Persicobacter psychrovividus: one gene and its partner. The protein of the gene in region 1 interacts with the protein of each later gene in a pairwise test. Links are inferred from orthologs where the notes say so. Each region holds a gene or a part of one and is shown on either strand. Other genes may lie near its edges. The genes, in order: AABK40_RS16255 and rfaD.

Evidence for each region.
Region 2: the proteins of AABK40_RS16255 (region 1) and rfaD interact in binary tests that used the Escherichia coli proteins (3 or more experiments, as listed by UniProt). The link is inferred for Persicobacter psychrovividus from one-to-one orthologs.

Annotation. Positions count from the first base shown.
Region 1 is NZ_AP025293.1:721,331-730,384, forward strand. The notes cover bases 3,943-6,799. They hold AABK40_RS16255 (1,4-dihydroxy-2-naphthoyl-CoA synthase), read right to left. Parts: upstream 5,864-6,799; coding sequence 5,021-5,863; downstream 3,943-5,020. Other genes in these bases: AABK40_RS16245 (D-2-hydroxyacid dehydrogenase), read right to left, coding at 3,943-4,097; AABK40_RS16250 (hypothetical protein), read left to right, coding at 4,452-4,961; AABK40_RS16260 (hypothetical protein), read left to right, coding at 6,396-6,799. Outside these bases: AABK40_RS16235 (TonB-dependent receptor), read left to right, coding at 1-881; AABK40_RS16240 (formylglycine-generating enzyme family protein), read right to left, coding at 1,188-2,132; more of AABK40_RS16245, read right to left, coding at 3,144-3,942; more of AABK40_RS16260, read left to right, coding at 6,800-6,821; AABK40_RS16265 (DsbA family oxidoreductase), read right to left, coding at 6,919-7,602; AABK40_RS16270 (polysaccharide lyase family 7 protein), read right to left, coding at 7,918-8,730; AABK40_RS16275 (RagB/SusD family nutrient uptake outer membrane protein), read right to left, coding at 8,816-9,054. UniProt on the Escherichia coli protein: Converts o-succinylbenzoyl-CoA (OSB-CoA) to 1,4-dihydroxy-2-naphthoyl-CoA (DHNA-CoA).
Region 2 is NZ_AP025292.1:679,446-688,583, forward strand. Bases 2,884-5,824 are described here. They hold rfaD (ADP-glyceromanno-heptose 6-epimerase), read left to right. Parts: upstream 2,884-3,837; coding sequence 3,838-4,812; downstream 4,813-5,824. Other genes in these bases: lpxB (lipid-A-disaccharide synthase), read right to left, coding at 2,884-3,031; AABK40_RS02970 (6-pyruvoyl trahydropterin synthase family protein), read right to left, coding at 3,146-3,568; AABK40_RS02980 (hypothetical protein), read right to left, coding at 4,932-5,450; AABK40_RS02985 (hypothetical protein), read right to left, coding at 5,622-5,824. Also shown: ATP-dependent Clp protease ATP-binding subunit ClpX, read left to right, coding at 1-1,095; more of lpxB, read right to left, coding at 1,901-2,883; more of AABK40_RS02985, read right to left, coding at 5,825-6,149; AABK40_RS02990 (hypothetical protein), read right to left, coding at 6,235-6,942; AABK40_RS02995 (YtxH domain-containing protein), read left to right, coding at 7,206-7,433; AABK40_RS03000 (mechanosensitive ion channel family protein), read left to right, coding at 7,583-9,138. UniProt on the Escherichia coli protein: Catalyzes the interconversion between ADP-D-glycero-beta-D-manno-heptose and ADP-L-glycero-beta-D-manno-heptose via an epimerization at carbon 6 of the heptose.

The DNA of each region.
Region 1 (9,054 bases):
AGTACACAGACCGTCAGGTGAGTATTCTTGATACCAATGAAGATTTTGAAGTGAATCGCTTCGATTATTTCCCAACGGCACACTTTTCTTACCAGTTGCCGCATCAGCAACAATTAATGCTGAGCTATTCCAAGCGCATTAACCGTCCACGATCTTACTATCTGGAGCCTTTCCTGACTTTCAGGGATCAGTATAATGTGCGGTCGGGTAATCCAGATTTGTTGCCAGAATATATCCACTCGATGGAGTTGGGCTACCAGAAGAATATTGCCGATTTTATGTTTTCTTTGGAAGGCTATTACCGCATGACAGAAAACAGTGTGCAATGGGTGCAGTCGGTATTTCAGGAAGATATTTTCCTTTCCATGCCTGAAAATGTCGGGGAAGAACATACCACAGGTGTGGAGCTGATGATCAGTGGGCCTGTGGCCAAGTGGTGGAACATGAACCTGTCGGGGAATTTTGGAACTTACCGACTGACGGGAGAGTTTGAGGGGCGTAGTTTTGACCGTAGTAACATTACAGGATCGGTACGTTTTAATAATGACTTCACCGTTTTGCCAACCACCAAGCTGCAGTTTGGAATGCAGTACAATGCACCAACAATTATTGCGCAAGGGGAACGATCGGCCACTTTCACGGCGAATATGGCTATTAAACAAGAGCTGATTAAAAACCAGTTGTCGCTGACGCTTTCAGGAAGAAATATCTTTGGAACCTTTCAGCGGGAGAGCTTTACCTCTGGCGAAAATTTCAACAACTACTCTTTGCTCGATGCCCGAACGTTTATCGAGGGAACACTCAGTTACCGAATCAATAATTATAAAGTGAAGCGTAATGGCCGAGGTGGAGGCATGGAAGGCAGCGGCGGAGACTGGTAAGTCGTAATCATGCGACATTTACAGTTCGTACCACGAATGATTTGTCAATTACAGCTTGGCTTATCGATCAATCGTCAACCAATATTATTCTTGATGTTGAGGTGTCTTAGGATTTGTTTTTGGTTCATTTCATTAACCAATTAAGGCTGTCTTACTTTCCTTCGGATAAAAAACAGACATCATTCAATTGATAGAACACAAGCTAATTTGCGGAAATGAAAAGGCCTGTTGCAAGATTTGTGCAACAGGCCTTTTTTTGAGCTCGGTGAAGCCCGAGCTCAGATTTCATCAACTTAAGGAAAGTGGTTAGTCGATGTCTTGTGCGCAACGGAACCCCTGATTGAAGGTCGCGTCTTCAGCAACTTTTGTGCGACGAGTAAAAACGGTATGCCCTTTTTCCCGTGCTTCATCGGCCATAAAGGAGCCTCCGCGAATCACTTTATTGCCTGATAATTGCTGACGGAAGCCTTTGCCATCGAAAGGGTAGATGTCATTTTGCATCACCTGCCATACATTCCCCACAGCATCGGTGAGTCCGCATGGAGCAAGGCCAAAAGTACCCACAGGACTGGTGAAAAGGTAGCCATCCATTGGGTTGGGTTTGGTCAGCTCTCCCTGAAAGGTGTTGGCCATATATTTTCCCTTCTGCTGCTCTTCATTGCCCCAAGGGTAAATGGCATCCGATTTCCCTGAGTTGCGAACCGCATATTCCCATTCCTCTTCAGTCGGTAATCTTTTACCTGCCCATTGGGCAAAGGCGGTGGCATCTTTCCAGCTGACTTGCGTAACGGGCATATCGCCCTGCGCGGCTTTGTTCATGCGGCCCATTGGATACTCCCAGTTGGCACCATCCACCAAAGCCCATTGTCCAGTACTGAAGTTGAACACCATGGAGTTGCCAAACTTGTCGGCATCGGTTTGGTAGCCCGTGGCCTGAACGAACTTCCTGAAATCATCGACGGTCGTCAGGTCACGATCCATTTTAAAGGCTTTCACCGTTACCTGATGTGCGGGGCCTTCAATAGGCGCAAACTGATCGGAGCCCATCATGTAGGTTCCTCCCTGAAAAGTAACCATCACCTTGTTTAGCTCGGGCGCTTTGGCGGCGACTTGTGGTTTGGTGGCTGGTACTGCTGGCGGTGCTTGTTCCGTGGTTGTACCTGCTGATTTCTGTTCTTTTTTTTCAGTACAGGCCAAAAGGCTCACCGAAATTAGTCCGCAGAAAAATAATGATCTATAAATGCGTTTCATATTTAAAGGAAAAAATTGAACCGTAAAGCTACAAATATCTCCTAAAAACCACCCACTAAATACATTTCCATCCAAGTTTTAATGGTGAAATTTTAAAGGATGATTGCCTTACAAGGGCTGTCGCATAACTCAGTTCTATGAATTTAGCACAAAAGATTATTTCGTTAGCTGTACGGATGCACCCAATGTCATTAAGTTAAGAAGCAGTCGATCATTTGCTCGAAATTATGACTTTAAAGCAGATTAAACCAAAGGGTATTCAGAGGGGTATGAATTGAAAGGTTATTTAATGTGTGTTTAAAATTTCTGTTTTTATATCCCGAAGGGATTACATACCATAGCGAAGGGTGAAACCCCTCGAAATCTCCCTCCCCTAAAACCTATAACCCTGAAAGGGTGCAACTCTTTATTTGTATAGAAATTTATATTACGCCCTTTCAGGGCTCAGTATTTTGTCGGTTATTATCCCGGGGTTTCACCCCGGGCTATGATATATCATCCCTTCGGGATTTTCATTTCATTATTCAAAGAATTGCTCAAATTAATACCTACCTTCAAGCAATATGCCCTTAACTTAATGACATTGCGGATGCACCCAATGTCATTAAGTTAAGCGCATTATCCTGTAGAGACGTTATTTTTAACGTCTAATTCAATGGTGATTTTATAGGTTTCCTCTTAGATTTATTCAAATTGTTACGTGAGTCGTTAAGAATAACGCCTCTACGAGCATTTCAAATTTAGACCTGTGTCCCTCAAAATCCTTAACTTAATGACATTGCGGATGCACCTATGTGTGTATCCAAACCCTACAAAAATTATGGTGAATCGGGCTGACAAATAGGTCAGCTCATATAGTGACCAAATAAAATTTCGTGATATAAAATCAGATTATGGTTGTGCAACAGCCCCAAAAAGAAAAAGGGTAGTCAAAGTTTTGCCCACTGTTGGAGGTCAGCCTTCGAATACCCATTTTTTTAAACCATTCTTCTGAATGTTCAACTGAACACGTCAGTTTACAATATTTTGAGGTTCACCCTTCGCATAAGCCTTGATGTTTGCCTCCAGAATATCCATCAGACGCAGGCGAGATTCTACCGATGCCCAGGCCATATGCGGGCTGATCAGGCATTGTTCAATCTTGTAAAGGGGGTGGTCCAGCTGTGGAGGTTCCTGGCACATTACATCGAGACCAGCACCTGCAATTTCACCTCTGTTCAGCGCCTTGGCCAGTGCCATTTCGTCGATCAGTGGCCCTCGGGCGGTGTTAATCAGCAAGGCGGATTTTTTCATTTTGCTGAAACTTTCCGTACCGAAAAGATCTTTATTTTCGGCAGTCAGTGGAGCGTGGAGGCTGAGGATATCTGATGCAGCCAAAAGCTCGTCAAGGCTGACCAAACGGACTCCCTCAATGGTTTTGTCAGATCGACGATGTGCAATGACTTCCATACCGAAGGCCAGGGCAATTTTGGCGACCTCCTGAGCAATGGTCCCAAAACCATAAAGTCCAAGTGTTTTTCCCTTGAGGTCATAAACGGGCTGGTGCCAAAAGGCGAAATCCTCGTGCTTTGCCCAATCATTGGAGCGAACAAATTCACTGTGATGATGCAGGTGGTTGGTCAGGCCAAGGATCAGGGCGAAAGTCTGCTGTGCCACGGCGTCTGTGCTGTATGCTGGGATATTGGACACCGTGATGCCCTTGGATTTGGCATATGCGCCATCAATAATATTGAAGCCCGTCGCCATCACGGCAATGTGCTTCAGTGTAGGGCATTGGCTGAGGATCGCCTCATCGAGCACCACCTTGTTGGTCAGGACCACTTCAGCCTGCTGTATCCGCTCCACGACCTGATCAGCCGAAGTGCGTGGGTAAATCGTAACTTCCCCAAGTGCCTGAATGCGCTCCCAGGAAATACCACCGTCTTTGTCCAGTGGTGAAGCATCTAAAATGACAATCTTCATCATGTATTTATAATTAAGTTTTTCAACGATTTCTCTTGAATAATTTTAAGTTTCATACACGCTACAAGGCTTAAATAGAGGAGGCTAATGGCTTGTTTAGTGATTGATGACGTGGAATAGTACAACTGATTGCCGTTGGTTTATCTATCGCTTGGTCGGCCTCGATGCTGATAAAATCTTTCAAGAATCCTCGAATTTAAGATGAAAAATGATCAAAAGTTATCCCAGGGCTGTTTTTTGTGTCGTGGATTTGGCAGGACATGACCACGGGCGAAAATTTTTGACTAAAAAGTTAATCATTGACCTTTCGAGATTTGTTAGCTGTACAATACAGATACTGAAATAAACCTTATTGCCATGAAAAATATTTATAAAGGAATTTTATTGCTGATCGTTTTTCTTTCGGCAAGTATGGCTGCCAAAGCGCAGGATGCTGAAGACCGAAAACTTATTGCTGGAAATTCTGTCGCCTACATCATCCCTTCAGGGTCGATGGCCGATACCTATACGCATGGGTTCGGGGTGTTCGCACATTTTGATTATCCCATTGGAAAGTATTTTGCCTGGCGCCTTGATGTGGGCTGGAATGATATTGCCGGAGATGAAAACCAATATGTGGATGTTAACGGGCAGGTACTGACCAACCACCCTGAGCGAACCATCTGGGAGTTTTCCACTGGGCTGCAAGCCAAATATTCGGTGGTGTATGTGGAGGCGCGAGTAGGTTACCTGTCGAGTATTAACAGTGTGGGTATTATACCTGCGGTAGGCTTGCGACTTGGGCGGGTCGATTTACAGGGCAGTTACACGATGGCAGGAGGAGAGGAATATGCCTCGATCCGGCTGGGGTATTACTGGTCGAAATAAAAAAAGGTCGCAATGTATTTGCGACCTTTCTGTTATCTATTTTTTTATCCAAAGGATGATTACGGCAACCATTTAATCCCTTTGAAGTTGGGTTTACGCTTTTCAAGAAAGGCGTTGCGGCCTTCTTTTGCCTCTTCGGTCATGTAGGCAAGGCGGGTAGTTTCGCCAGCAAATACCTGCTGCCCTACCATACCATCATCAGTGAGGTTCATGGCAAATTTCAACATCTTGATAGAGGTTGGTGATTTCCCTAAAATTTCCTGTGCCCACTCATAGGCGGTGTCTTCGAGCTCGTCATGAGGAATCACGGCATTCACCATTCCCATTTCGTAAGCATCTTGGGCGCTGTAATTCCTGCCCAAGAAAAAGATCTCACGGGCTTTTTTCTGTCCCACCATTTTGGCCAGGTACGCAGAACCATAACCTGCATCGAAGCTGGTAACGTCGGCATCTGTTTGTTTGAAAATGGCATGTTCCTTACTGGCGAGGGTCAGGTCGCAAACGACATGCAAAGAGTGTCCGCCACCTACGGCCCAACCAGGGACAACGGCAATGACTACCTTCGGCATAAAACGGATCAATCGCTGTACATCCAAAATATTCAGGCGATGCATACCATCCTGTCCAACATACCCTTGATGCCCACGGGCACGCTGGTCGCCACCGCTACAGAAAGAGTAAACGCCATCTTTAGGAGAGGGACCTTCTGCGGAAAGCAAAACGACACCGATAGAGGTATCCTCTTGCGCATCGTGAAATGCATCCAAAAGCTCGCTTGTTGTGTTGGGTCTGAAGGCGTTTCTTACTTCTGGCCGATTAAAGGCAATACGGGCAACGCCATTGGCTTTTTTGTAGGTAATGTCTTCGTATTCCTTGACCACCTTCCAGTTTACTTTTTCCATGTTGCTGGTTTTCTGTTGTTTGAATAATATGATTATACCGCTTTCGCATGAGTTATGGCTAACTGTACGGAAACACCTGCAATTTAAAGGAAAATAGGTGTGGAGAAAATATTTATTTCCACAATACTTTATCCAAAGTGGGCGGAAAGACAGTGTTTAGCATGATTTACAAATTTTTTGGGCAGTAATTTTCATTTAAAAATCTTGATTTAATTACATCCTTCCAGATGAGTATCTGATATTATTCTAAATAAAATTTTTGTCTATTTTGAAGACATCTACTATTTTAAATCTCTATAAGGAGGGGGATCGGTGAAGATTTTCTTCCACTTGTTTGGTTTGGCGAAACCTTAATGCCTCTACCGATAGCTATTGGTGGTGTAAATTAGGAAGCCCTCAACGGATCAGGCATAGGCAGTAAAATAATGCATGATTTATTGCTGATATGAGTTGAATGCTGATTGAGGTTATTTCAGTAAATCAAATTTAAATTTTTTTATACTTTCTTTTTTAGATCTATTTATTCAGTAAGATGCATAATTTAGATAAATTAAATTTATATGCTTTAGCAGATTTAAATGCGGTAACTTTCAATGAATTAGAGGCGATGATCATCAATTTGCTGGCAATTCAGGTGGAGGAAAACACAAAGTGTACGCGGTACACCATTACAAAAAATAGCCTTGCCTATCTTACATGCCGACGCCTTACGGTTCATAGTCTGAGCGAAGCTTTTCTTCGGCTTGGTCAAAGTTTATATATCTATGAGAAGCGGGACTCGCGGACGGTCAAGCACCCTATTATTTTGAGGTATAAACTTTTTCCTTTGTATATCGAGGTAGAGATTAACCATAAACTTCTGCCCTTCTTTTACAATACAAAAAAATACCTGAGGGGGATTAAGGTATTTCACCTCAGTCTGAAAAAGTCCCAGATGTTCGAATGTAAATCTAAATAAAATACCCTGCGACCTTTCAGCGCAGGGTAAATGATATGGTCAGTCAAATTGTGTTTTTTCAAAGGCCGTTTCGCAATCCTTATTTTCAGGAATTCACCTAAGGCTCCGTCGAGCAACCATCAGGACCACACTGCCCTTCGGCATCGGTGGAAAGCCCTTCAATCTGGCTGAAAGCATTTTGCCAGACGTCGGCAGGTTGTGCCCCCTGAATCATGTATTGGTCATTGACAATAAAGGTGGGAACGGCAGAAATACCTGCCTGCCGATATTGTGTTTCTTCTTTCTTAACCTCTTCGATCAGCGATTCATCATTCTGAAAAGCCGTTATCGCCGCATCGCTCAAGCCTGCCGCTTTGCCATAATCCACAAGCGTTGCCTGATTTTCCACATCTTTACCTTCCTCAAAGTAGGCCTTGAAAAGTATGATCGAGAGGGTGTCGTCTTTACCTTCTTTTCTGGCCAGGTGCATCAGTCGATGTGCTTGCAGGGTATTGGGCACATTTTTTATGTTTGAAAACTGCATTTTTACACCTTCCTGAAAAGCCACATTCTCCATTTGGTCGATCATCGGCTGTGGATCCCGATTGTACTTATTGCCCAAAAATTCAAGATAGTTCTCTTGATTTCCCTCGGGAATTTCAGGGTGTAATTGAAAAGGCGCCCAGGAGATTTCTGCCTGCACCTCGGGATTTTCTTGCAAGGCTTTTTCCAGTCGGCTTTTGCCAATGTAACACCATGGGCAAACGACATCAGAAACGATCTGTATTTTCAGTTTTTTCATGCTTGTTTGATTTGTTGCTACAAGATACTCAATCTCAGGGAAGGCGGTTTATCTATCGGGCTGAATTGAGGTCAAAGGTCTGCTGAATGACGCCAAGCGGTGGTAGGGGCGGCAATATCCGATATGGGATCCCAATCGGTGGGCGTCTATGTCCTTTAGCGGGCTTTGAAAGAAAGTATGCGCTGATGTTTAGGCTGGTTGAGGTTCGGTCATTGCGCCTTTCGACAACAAGACTCGAAGGGTGATCGGTAACTAAAATAAAAGTGTGGAAGTAAAAAAAGGATTCAGCACCATACTGAATCCTTTTTTTATCTTTTAATTCTTCGGCGGATAAGTCGTTTCGAGTTCAATTTTACTGACCGCTACTTCGCCATAGCTGTCATTGGGTTCGTCGCGGAATCCCTTTTTGTATTGGCTCAAATATTTGTTGGCTTGGGTGTAACAGCCGACTTTAAAGTAGCCCGTGCTGTCTTCCGATCGCCAGGTTTTGCTGTATGTTTTGTCTTGATCGGTATTGGTGATGGTGCAGGTGATTTTTCCTTTGTTCACTTTTACATCGATGATCAGGTGTTCGCCCAACTGGTAAGGAACGGGGTGGGCAAGGTCCTTATGGGACTCGTTCCATTCAATAACTACGCCTTTATATTTGGGGCTGTAGCTGACTTTCAGCGGTTCGTTCACTGGTCCGTGGATTTGCGAGATAACTACCTTTTGTTTGTAAGTCGGCAGGTGGGTTACCCTGAGGTGAACGGTCATTCGTTGTGGGTCTTGCACAGACCAGTAATTATTTCCACCACCGACAAGCTGTCGTAATTCGCTTCGTGGATTTTTGGAGTTTTTAGTCGTTACGCCGGCGGCATGTGCACGGAAATATACTTCTGCGTTTTGGGCATAAAAGTACGGCTTGTATTGGTAGTCGATCAAATCTCTGCCAATAATCTCCATTGGTTTTCGGAGACGGTCTTCGAGTTTTTTAATATGGCTGTTGTCTTTTCCGTTGGCATCAACGGGCAGGGTCAACTTCCAGCTTGTTAAAGCAGGCAGAACATCGGAGGGGTATTGCTGAGCGGTAGCCGTAAAATACATCCCAATCAGGAACAGGATACTGATAATAAGTTTATACATCATTAAAAAAGTAGGGTGTCATAAAAAAACCTGCCCTCGACAAGGACAGGTTTTCAAAACAATTCATTTATGCTTTAGTGATTTCTGATTACGATCTGTAGCCTGGGTTTTGAACCAGGATACCATTGGTGGTGTTGATCTCACGCTGTGGGATTGGCAACAAATCAGAACCTTCCGGCAAGTCTGCTTTTGGCTGTGCAGGGGTCATTAAACTGCCTTGGAATTTCTCCATTACCTCGGTCCATTTTCCGAAACGTTGCAAATCGAATAGGCGCTGGTCTTCCATTGCGAATTCGTGGCGACGTTCGTTCAGCAAAGACGCTTGCG
Region 2 (9,138 bases), on another replicon or contig:
AAAGATAAGAAATCTCCAAAATTCCAATTGAGCAAACCCGCTGAAATCAAGGAATATCTCGACCAGTATGTTGTTGGTCAGGATGATGCCAAGAAGGTACTTTCAGTAGCGGTTTACAATCACTATAAACGTCTGATGCAAGAGAAAGACGTGAATGAAGAAGTGAAGATTGAGAAGTCCAATATTATTCTTGTAGGGGAGACGGGTACGGGTAAAACCTATTTGGCCAGAACCTTGGCAGAGATGCTTGAGGTCCCTTTCTGTATTGCCGATGCGACAGTACTTACAGAAGCAGGTTATGTTGGTGAAGATGTAGAGAGTATTTTGACCCGTTTGTTGCAGGCATCGAATTACGATGTGGAGGCAGCAGAACGTGGTATTGTTTTTATTGATGAGCTGGATAAAATTGCCCGCAAGTCTGATAACCCATCAATCACCCGTGATGTAAGTGGTGAAGGTGTACAGCAGGCTTTGTTGAAGCTTTTGGAAGGAACATCAGTAAATGTTCCGCCGCAAGGTGGGCGTAAGCACCCAGATCAAAAGATGATTGCTGTAAACACAGAAAACATCCTTTTTGTATGTGGTGGTGCTTTTGATGGAATTAAAAAAGACATTGCCCGTCGTATGGATACCCGCCCTTTGGGCTTTGCTTCCAATGACGAAAGCCTTGAAAAAGGAGAGGTGGATAAGGAAAACTTGTTGCAGTACATTACTGCACAGGATTTGAAAAGCTTTGGATTGATCCCGGAGTTGATTGGTCGTTTGCCTGTATTGGCACATTTGAACCCATTGACGGAGGATATCCTGAAGATGATCCTTACCAAGCCTAAAAATGCTTTGACCAAACAATATTCCAAGCTTTTCAAAATGGAAGACATTAAGTTGACTTTCGAACCTGAGGCTTTGGATTATGTAGTTGCTAAAGCCCTTGAATTTAAATTGGGTGCACGTGGTTTACGCTCAATATGTGAGGCCATCTTAACGGATGCCATGTTTGAGTTGCCAGGCAAAGAGGTCGAGAAATTTGTGGTTACAAAGGAATATGCACAACAACAATTTGAGAAGTCTAAATTTTCAAAGTTGCGTGTAGCCTAAGCAGATAAAAGATACTAAAAAGCCCTCAGCGATTGATTTCGCTGAGGGCTTTTTACGTTTTGGTATTTATTGGTTCAGGCAAGATGCTTGAATCAGTGTAAGGTGTTATAGACCATGATTACCTTGTTGATAAAGATTGCCATGCTTATTTATTAATGAGCGTAAAAAATCTGGGGAAATCGGTGTAATCTGTGGACAAATAAACGCTAATACTTATCACGAGATTCCCTGTCGCGAGAGCCCCTCTTGTGATAGCGAACCATGATGGAAAAGACAACTGCTTCAAATCCCCCACATTTTATTATCGGCGCGTTTCGAAGCTTATGTTTTGGTATTTATTGGTTCAAGCGAGATGCTTGAATCAGTGTAAGGTGTTATAGACCATGATTACCCTGATGATAAAGATTGCCATGCTTATTTATTAATGAGTATAAAAAATCTGAGGAAATCGGTGTAATCTGTGGGTAAATAAACGCTAATCCCCCAATCCCTATCACGAGAGGGACTCTCGCGATAGAGGGAGGCTCATAATGGAAAAGACTACTCTTCAAATCCCCCACATTTTATTATTGGCGCGTTTCGAAGCTTATGTTTTGGTATTTATTGGTTCAAGCGAGAGGCTTGAATCGGTATAAGGTGTTATAGACCATGATTACCCTGATGATAAAGATTGCCATGCTTATTTATTAATGAGCGTAAAAAATCTGTGGAAATCGGTGTAATCTGTGGGTAAATAAACGCTAATCCCCCAATCCCTATCACGAGAGGGACTCTCGCGATAGAGGGAGGGTTATAATGGAAAAGACTATTGATTCAAATAGCCCCACATTTTGTTTGCGGCGCGTTCCGAAGCACTTTCCGTTCCTAAAAGTTCAATGTTCCGCTGATAATCTGCCATGATTTCTTGACGGCGGTCGCTGTTTTCATCCAATAGCTGGTCCAGTTCTGCGGTAATATTCTCCACCGTCATTTCGTCTTGAATCAGTTCCTTGATTGCCATTTTATCTAAAATCAAATTCATCAATGCAATGTATTTGATCGTGGATGAAATTTTAATGGCGAACTTCATGATATGGTAGGAGATCGCGTTGATGCGATAACAAACCACCTGAGGTACTTTCCATAGGGCTGTTTCAAGGGTAGCTGTTCCAGAGGTAACCAAGGCAGCTTTGGCATTGGCGTATAAATCGTAGGTTTGGCCAGTGACCAATTTTACATTCGGTAAATCGGCAATTGGGGCGTAAAGCTGACGGTCGAGGTTCGCTACTGCTGCCACCACAAACTGATGTTTGGGGTATTTTTTTACCACCTCGGCAAAGGTAGGCAACATATTGGTCAGCTCCATTTTTCGGCTGCCAGGAAGTAAAGCGATAATATCTTCGTCGGGAGAAAGGTTGTTTTTTGATCGGAAATCAGTATTTACCTGATGGTTCAATACGGCATCTACCACTGGGTTACCGACGTAATCAACCTTCCAGTCAAATTTGGCATAAAAATTCTCCTCGAAAGGCATGATACAGAACATTCTGTCCACGTACTTTTTAAGCTTCCAGGCACGTTTGGTATTCCATGCCCATACTTTCGGGGAGATGTAATAAAATACCTTCAGCCCTTTCTTTTTTGCAAATTCAGCAATTTTCAGATTAAACCCTGCATAGTCGATCAGAATCAATACATCAGGCTGATAGTCCATGACGTCCTTTTTGCATTTCTTCAGAAAGCCCTGAATCGTGCGTAGGTTAGCCAATACCTCAACTACCCCCATAAAGGCCGTTTCTTTATAGTGAGTAACTGGCGCCACACCCGAGGCCGCCTGCATTTCATCACCGCCCCAATAGCGGAAAGTGGCTTCGGCATCCTGTTCTTTGATAGCCTTGATTAAATTGCCTCCGTGTAAGTCTCCAGAGCGTTCTCCTGCGATTAAATAATACTTCATAGCATTTGTTGCGGTCCGCTTTCAAGCGGCCAATTTTGGGTATAAAAAAAGCACCATGATATTGGTGCTTGAATTTATTGTTAAATTCAGTAGTAAAAAATCTTACCGCTGAAATTATTCGCCGTAATATTCTGCGTAGCTGGTACGGGTTTCGTACAGTTTAAGCTTGTGCAGTTCAGCATGACCTTCACTGGCTTCGGCGACCTTAGGGGCTAAAACCTCCCAGATGGCTTTAATAAACACCTCGGCAGTAGTCATTTTTCCTTCCAGAAAATCAACATCTACATTAAGGTTTTTATGATCCACCTTGGCCAATAATTCCTGTTTAATGATTCTTTTGAGGTCACGGAAGTTCATTACCATACCAGTTTCTGGATGCGGTTCTCCCTTCACGGTCACTGTAAGGTCATAATTGTGTCCGTGGAAATGTTCGTTTGCACATTTACCAAAGATCTCTTCATTGACCTCTTTAGACCATTTGTCGTTGTAAAGTTTGTGTGCAGAACAAAAGCTTACGTCTTTGCTTAAATATACCATGTCTCTTTTGAAAATAGCGTGCAAATATAATCCATAAAGATGGTAATCAAAAATTGTGTCAAAAAAGCTGATGCTCAAAAAAATATTTCAAGTAATTGAGTGGTTCATCTGCTACAACTAATTAGAATAATACAATTATTCACTGTTCAATTTCAAGTTGTAGGAAATAAGCCAGTGGAAGTTTTCTATTTCTGTTTTCAAATAAGATATTTGTGTTCATTGCAAGGCCTGTTGGCCTTGGTTTATAGCCATTGATAAATCAAAAATATATGATAGTCGTTACTGGAGCAGCGGGTTTTATCGCCAGCGCCTTAATTGCCAAATTGAATGAATTAGGATTTAATGCCATTATTGCGGTGGATGATTTTGTGAATCTTACACCAGAAAAAGAGCGCAACTTTACAGGAAAGACGATCCAGCGACGGGTAGACCTGGAGGTCTTCCACGGTTGGCTTGATGAGCATCAGGCAGAGGTAGAGTTCATTTTCCACAATGGGGCATGTTCGGCAACGACCATCTTTGACAAGGCCGTTTTTGATAAGTTAAACTACAATTATACGATCAAGCTTTGGCAGCAGTGCGTGGAATATCAATTACCGATCGTGTACGCTTCTTCAGCAGCCACTTATGGCAATGGGGAGTTGGGTTATGACGATGACCATTCGTTTCCTGAAAAGCTCAAGCCTCTAAACTTGTACGGGGAGTCGAAAAACAATTTTGATATCTGGGCTTTGGCTCAGGAAGAAAAGCCATTCTTTTGGGCGGGTTTGAAATACTTCAATGTTTACGGGCCTAATGAATATCACAAACAGCGCATGGCTTCTGTGGTGCATCACGCCTTTAACCAGATCAATGAAAATGGTGCAATGAAGCTTTTCCAAAGCCATAACCCCAATTTTGAGGATGGTGGACAGATGCGGGATTTCGTTTATGTGAAGGATGTCGTTGATGTGCAGATTTTCTTGATGAACAGCCGTAAGCACAGCGGGCTATACAATGTAGGTACAGGCAAAGCGAGAACTTTCAAGTCGTTGGTACAGGCAACTTTCAAGGCGATGGGCAAAACAGAACAGATCTCATATATTCCAACGCCAGAGGATATTCGAGATAAATACCAGTATTTCACGGAAGCAAAAATGGACAAGCTGAGCGCGGCAGGTTACCACAAGCCCTTTCATACTTTAGAAGAGGGGGTAACGGACTATGTCCAAAATTACCTGATGAAAGAAAAAGCCATCTACTAAACAGCAGATGGCTCACAATATGTACTACTTATTATGAAAAGATTATTCGTAAGGATGTTCTTTTCTAATGTAACGTGTCAATACCTATTGGGTTAAGTAGCCCGAAATAATGGGAAGTACTATTTTTGTACTTCCCACTCGTAATTACCCAATCTTTTGCCATTTTCAAAACGTAAGTCCATGACCATGGCAACAGTTTTGTCGTGCAGCTTGATCTTCAGCCGCTCAATATTTTCTATCGTGCTGTGATGTCTTTTTTCCAGTTTAGCGCGTAATTTTTCCCATTGCTCGCAGGAGCCTTCCGATTTGGCCTGATCGCAAAACTCATCAGGGGCAAGATTTTTTATCTCAATATTCATTCTGCCCAGGGCTTCCCCAAGCTCACTCATCGACATCCCAAAGCCTGAAAAAATTTCCGCAAAACCTTTTTCATCTGCATGCTCCATGCGGTTTCCGAAAGTTTCTGCCCACTGTTCAAAAAAAGCCTCGCCTTCAATTTCTTTCCCTTCTTCGTTGGTCACCGTAAATTTACTTAGTTCGCTTTCTTTACATGTTTCGATTTTGATGTTTTGAGCGATAGATTGCCCTGTAACAAAGAGCAGGACAAAAAGCACTGAGGGTATGATGATGTTTTTCATAGGTAGTTATTTTCTATTTGCCTGTTTTAATGAGAAAGTTGTGCCAAACTTATAATGCTTGAATACGGACGCTGAGGCATGATTTTTACTTTTAAGGGTGTTCGGTATCGGACATTGTTGTCCGGATTCGGTCAAAAAAAAACCTTGCGGTCAGGCAAGGTTTGATAAATCTTAGTAGTATCGTTTTCGAGTGAAACAGGCACTGAGCAGCAATAAGAAGACCGCGAGTGTGCCGATCAGCAGCATACCAGCACTTGGGATGGCGAGCCATTCAAGCGCCTCCTTGGCTTCATGCGTCCCTCCAATAGCTGGTGCGGAAAACCCTGCCAATAGCCAGAACAATGAATAACCTAAAGTTCCAAGTCCGAGCATCCAGCTGATGATCAATTTAAAAACCGCGTTGGTGGGTAAGAATGCCAGTAACAGCAATAAACCAACAACAGCCGCTCCGATTGCTCCTGCATGAAGGTGGGCTCTTTTAAGGTATGACCATGATTTACTGATGGTCTTGTCCATTTTTTTCTGATCGCCTTTGTACACGCTCGAAAGAACAGCTTGACCATCTGACTTTAATTGACCTTTCAGAGCTGCTTCATTAGCTCCGAAAACACCTCCTAAGGCAAAGCCACAAAAAATAGTGAATACGGCCAATAGTAATCCCCAGCGGCATGAGCGGATGTTTCTTTCGAAAAATTCCATTTGAGTAAAAGTATTTGTTGATTGATGAAATAAAAGTATATAATAATAAGAACAAAAATGTACTTTATGAAGCTGAATTGCATTTTTAGTCTCTTAAATGCTTAAAGAGTAAGAACATTTCTGTACTGATGCGCTGATTGGCAAGCGTTAGGTTCTCCACCTGCCGATCTTCATAGGGAAGGTGAATCACACGGTCAGCCCCTTTGAGGTAGGGTGAGCTGTTGTCAAGAATGACAGTACAAAAATCCTGATGGGGTACGCCTTTTTCGTTGGGCCTCAGGGAAGTAATTTTTAAAGGAGCTTGCTGATAACCATAGTGCAATTGGTAAATTGGCCTTCCATACTCATCTTTATAGGCGATGAATCCCATTTTTTCAAGGACCTTAATCGTTTCATGGTCAATGCTTCCACCTGTTTCGCTGGCGGCATAAAATGATACCTGCTTGATTTTGAAATAGTGCGCTGCCACGGTCGCCCATGCGAGTGCTAATTGGGTGAGCTGTGGGTCTTGATCAGTGTAAAATAGGAATCGGGCAGGTAAGTTATTGGCCTGTTTTGTGCGGAAATATTGCGCCATTTGTTTAAGCGAAGTGCGTCGGTAGCCTTCCACTTGGTCGTAGGCAGGGATGATATCTTTGTAATGATTGTAAATAATCGGGTAAATGCGCTTTCCTTTAATGTCTTCCACTGTCATGTGTTGGTTCGCCTGTGCCATCAGTTTGGAGGGAATCAAGGAAATCAGCAAGAGGAAAAAAAGCGGTTGATAAATGTTCCTGTTAAAGTGAGCAGTCATCGTGTTGGGAATTTAATAGCGGCACAAAAGTGTGAACTGAGTGGTCAGCGAACAAATATAAGGATAAGATTTAATCTTGAAGGATTTATTTTCGATACGAATGCTTGTAATTTTTGAAGCGCATGCCAATTTATGCGCGCTGTAAGAAGCAAGGGCAAAAAATATTATTTCTGTGGCGGATAGATTAATGGGTATATGTAGAACTTTATGCGGTTTTGAAAGTATAAAATTAAGGAAATCGATCATTAAAAAATATAATCAATATGGATAATACAGGAAAAGGCTTACTTGCATTTTTAGCAGGTGTTTCATTAGGGGTGATTGCGGGCTTGTTGATTGCGCCAGAGTCGGGTGCAGATACACAAGGGCGAATTTCACGCAAAGCGCGGGAATTTGGCGATGATTTAGGCCATCAGGCAGATCAGGGGCGACAAAAAATCAATGATGTTGCAGATCGGATCAGTAAAAAAGCTTCAGGGATGATGTCATAAAAATCAGCCCAGAAAATATTCAAGCGTTACTGCAAAGGTGGTAGCGCTATTTTTTTGTTCTTTTTGATGCTTGGTTTTCGATATTCAAATTAGTTAATTTTTTGTCGATTGCTTAATTTGGGAGTGTTATATCACTAACTATACCAAGTTTGAAAACCTCCAACTTCAAATATGTAACTTTTGAGCAATTTAACAAAGGGTTATTACTGAGCCTTCTGTTGATGTTTTTTCTCTGTGTTTCAGCCTTTTCACAAAGTGGGAAGAAGCAGTCTTTTTCTACTAAAACACCACAAGCCACGATCTCTTCCCACCTTTATTTTTTGGGTAAAGATCATTATCAGCCATCGGTGGCCGCTTATACTATTGCAGGAGATGATATGCAAGTGCAGACTAAGGTTGGCATTGCTATTCAGTTAAAGCAAATTATTGGCAGGTTGGGAGGAATTGACCTGAAGGAGGTTCCTGACAAAAGAAATTATAAAGACGCCTTTTTGGGTGGGGAAAAGAAGTACCAGCCCTTCGAACGGTTTCCTGAAATTTATCTTGAGAAAATAGGGAGCAAATGGCTCTACTCAAAGCAAACCGCACTGAGTGTACCGATGCTCTACGACCGTTTGTTTCCATCGCAAAGCTATCAGGAAGATGAGTCCAGGCTGATAGACTCCCTTGCGGTGCTCGATTCGCTGATTCGTGTGGCAGATTACCGTAATGATTCTATTCAGAAGGCCAAAACGCCAATCGTTAAAACAGTTCCACAGAAAAAAGTTTATACCCTCCCCAAGCAGTTCAACCTGAAAACACCCCGCGGGGCGCTGTCCACGATTTTTTATTTCTTGGATGCCGACCATTACCGTCCTGAGCTTTCTGCTCGGGTGCTTGAGGGGGATTATTCAGCGGAGGAAAAGATTGACCTGGCAATAAAATTTAAGGAGATTATTGATGGTATGGGTTTGATGATCAATTTTAAGGAGATCTCAAATGATGTAAATTATACTGATACCACCACCAACGATCACCGATATTTGGTGCACAAACGATTGCCAGAGCTGTATCTTGAAAAAGAGGGAACGCAGTGGGTGCTTTCTGATGTTTCCGTTGCGATGATTGATGATCTGCACGCAGGGGTTTATGTTTTTGGGAAAGAGCGTATTGATGGGGTCGCCCAAAAAGTACAGCGTTATGTGGGGGAAACAGCTAAAGACAAACTCTGGGGATTGGAGCGATGGCAGGTTGCCTTACTGATATTGGTGATGACTTTCGGCGTGCTCATTTACATTGTGCCCGTTGCGATCTTCACGTTTTTGGTGAAAACCTTCCTCAAACAAGAGGAAGACCATAAATACCCTTTGGAGATTTTCGCGCCAGTTTTAGGGGCCATCATCTTTATTCTGTTTTTCCATTTTTTACCAGCAATAGAATTGCCCCTGGGAATGTACAGTTACCTGCGCTTTTTTGTACGGGTGTTTTACATGATTTTGATCTCTACGGCGATATTCAGAATTCTGGACTGGTGGAGTTCGAGGAGTCATAAGAAACAGGCGCAAAAGCGAGGGTTGTACCCTTTCTTAGCGATGGTGATGAAGATTGTAACGGTGATTTTTGTGGTGCTGATCTTGCTTTCCGAAGCGGGAGTAAACATGACAAGGCTTCTCACGGGACTTTCTATTGGGGGTATTGCCCTGGCTTTGGCTGCACAGGAAACGAT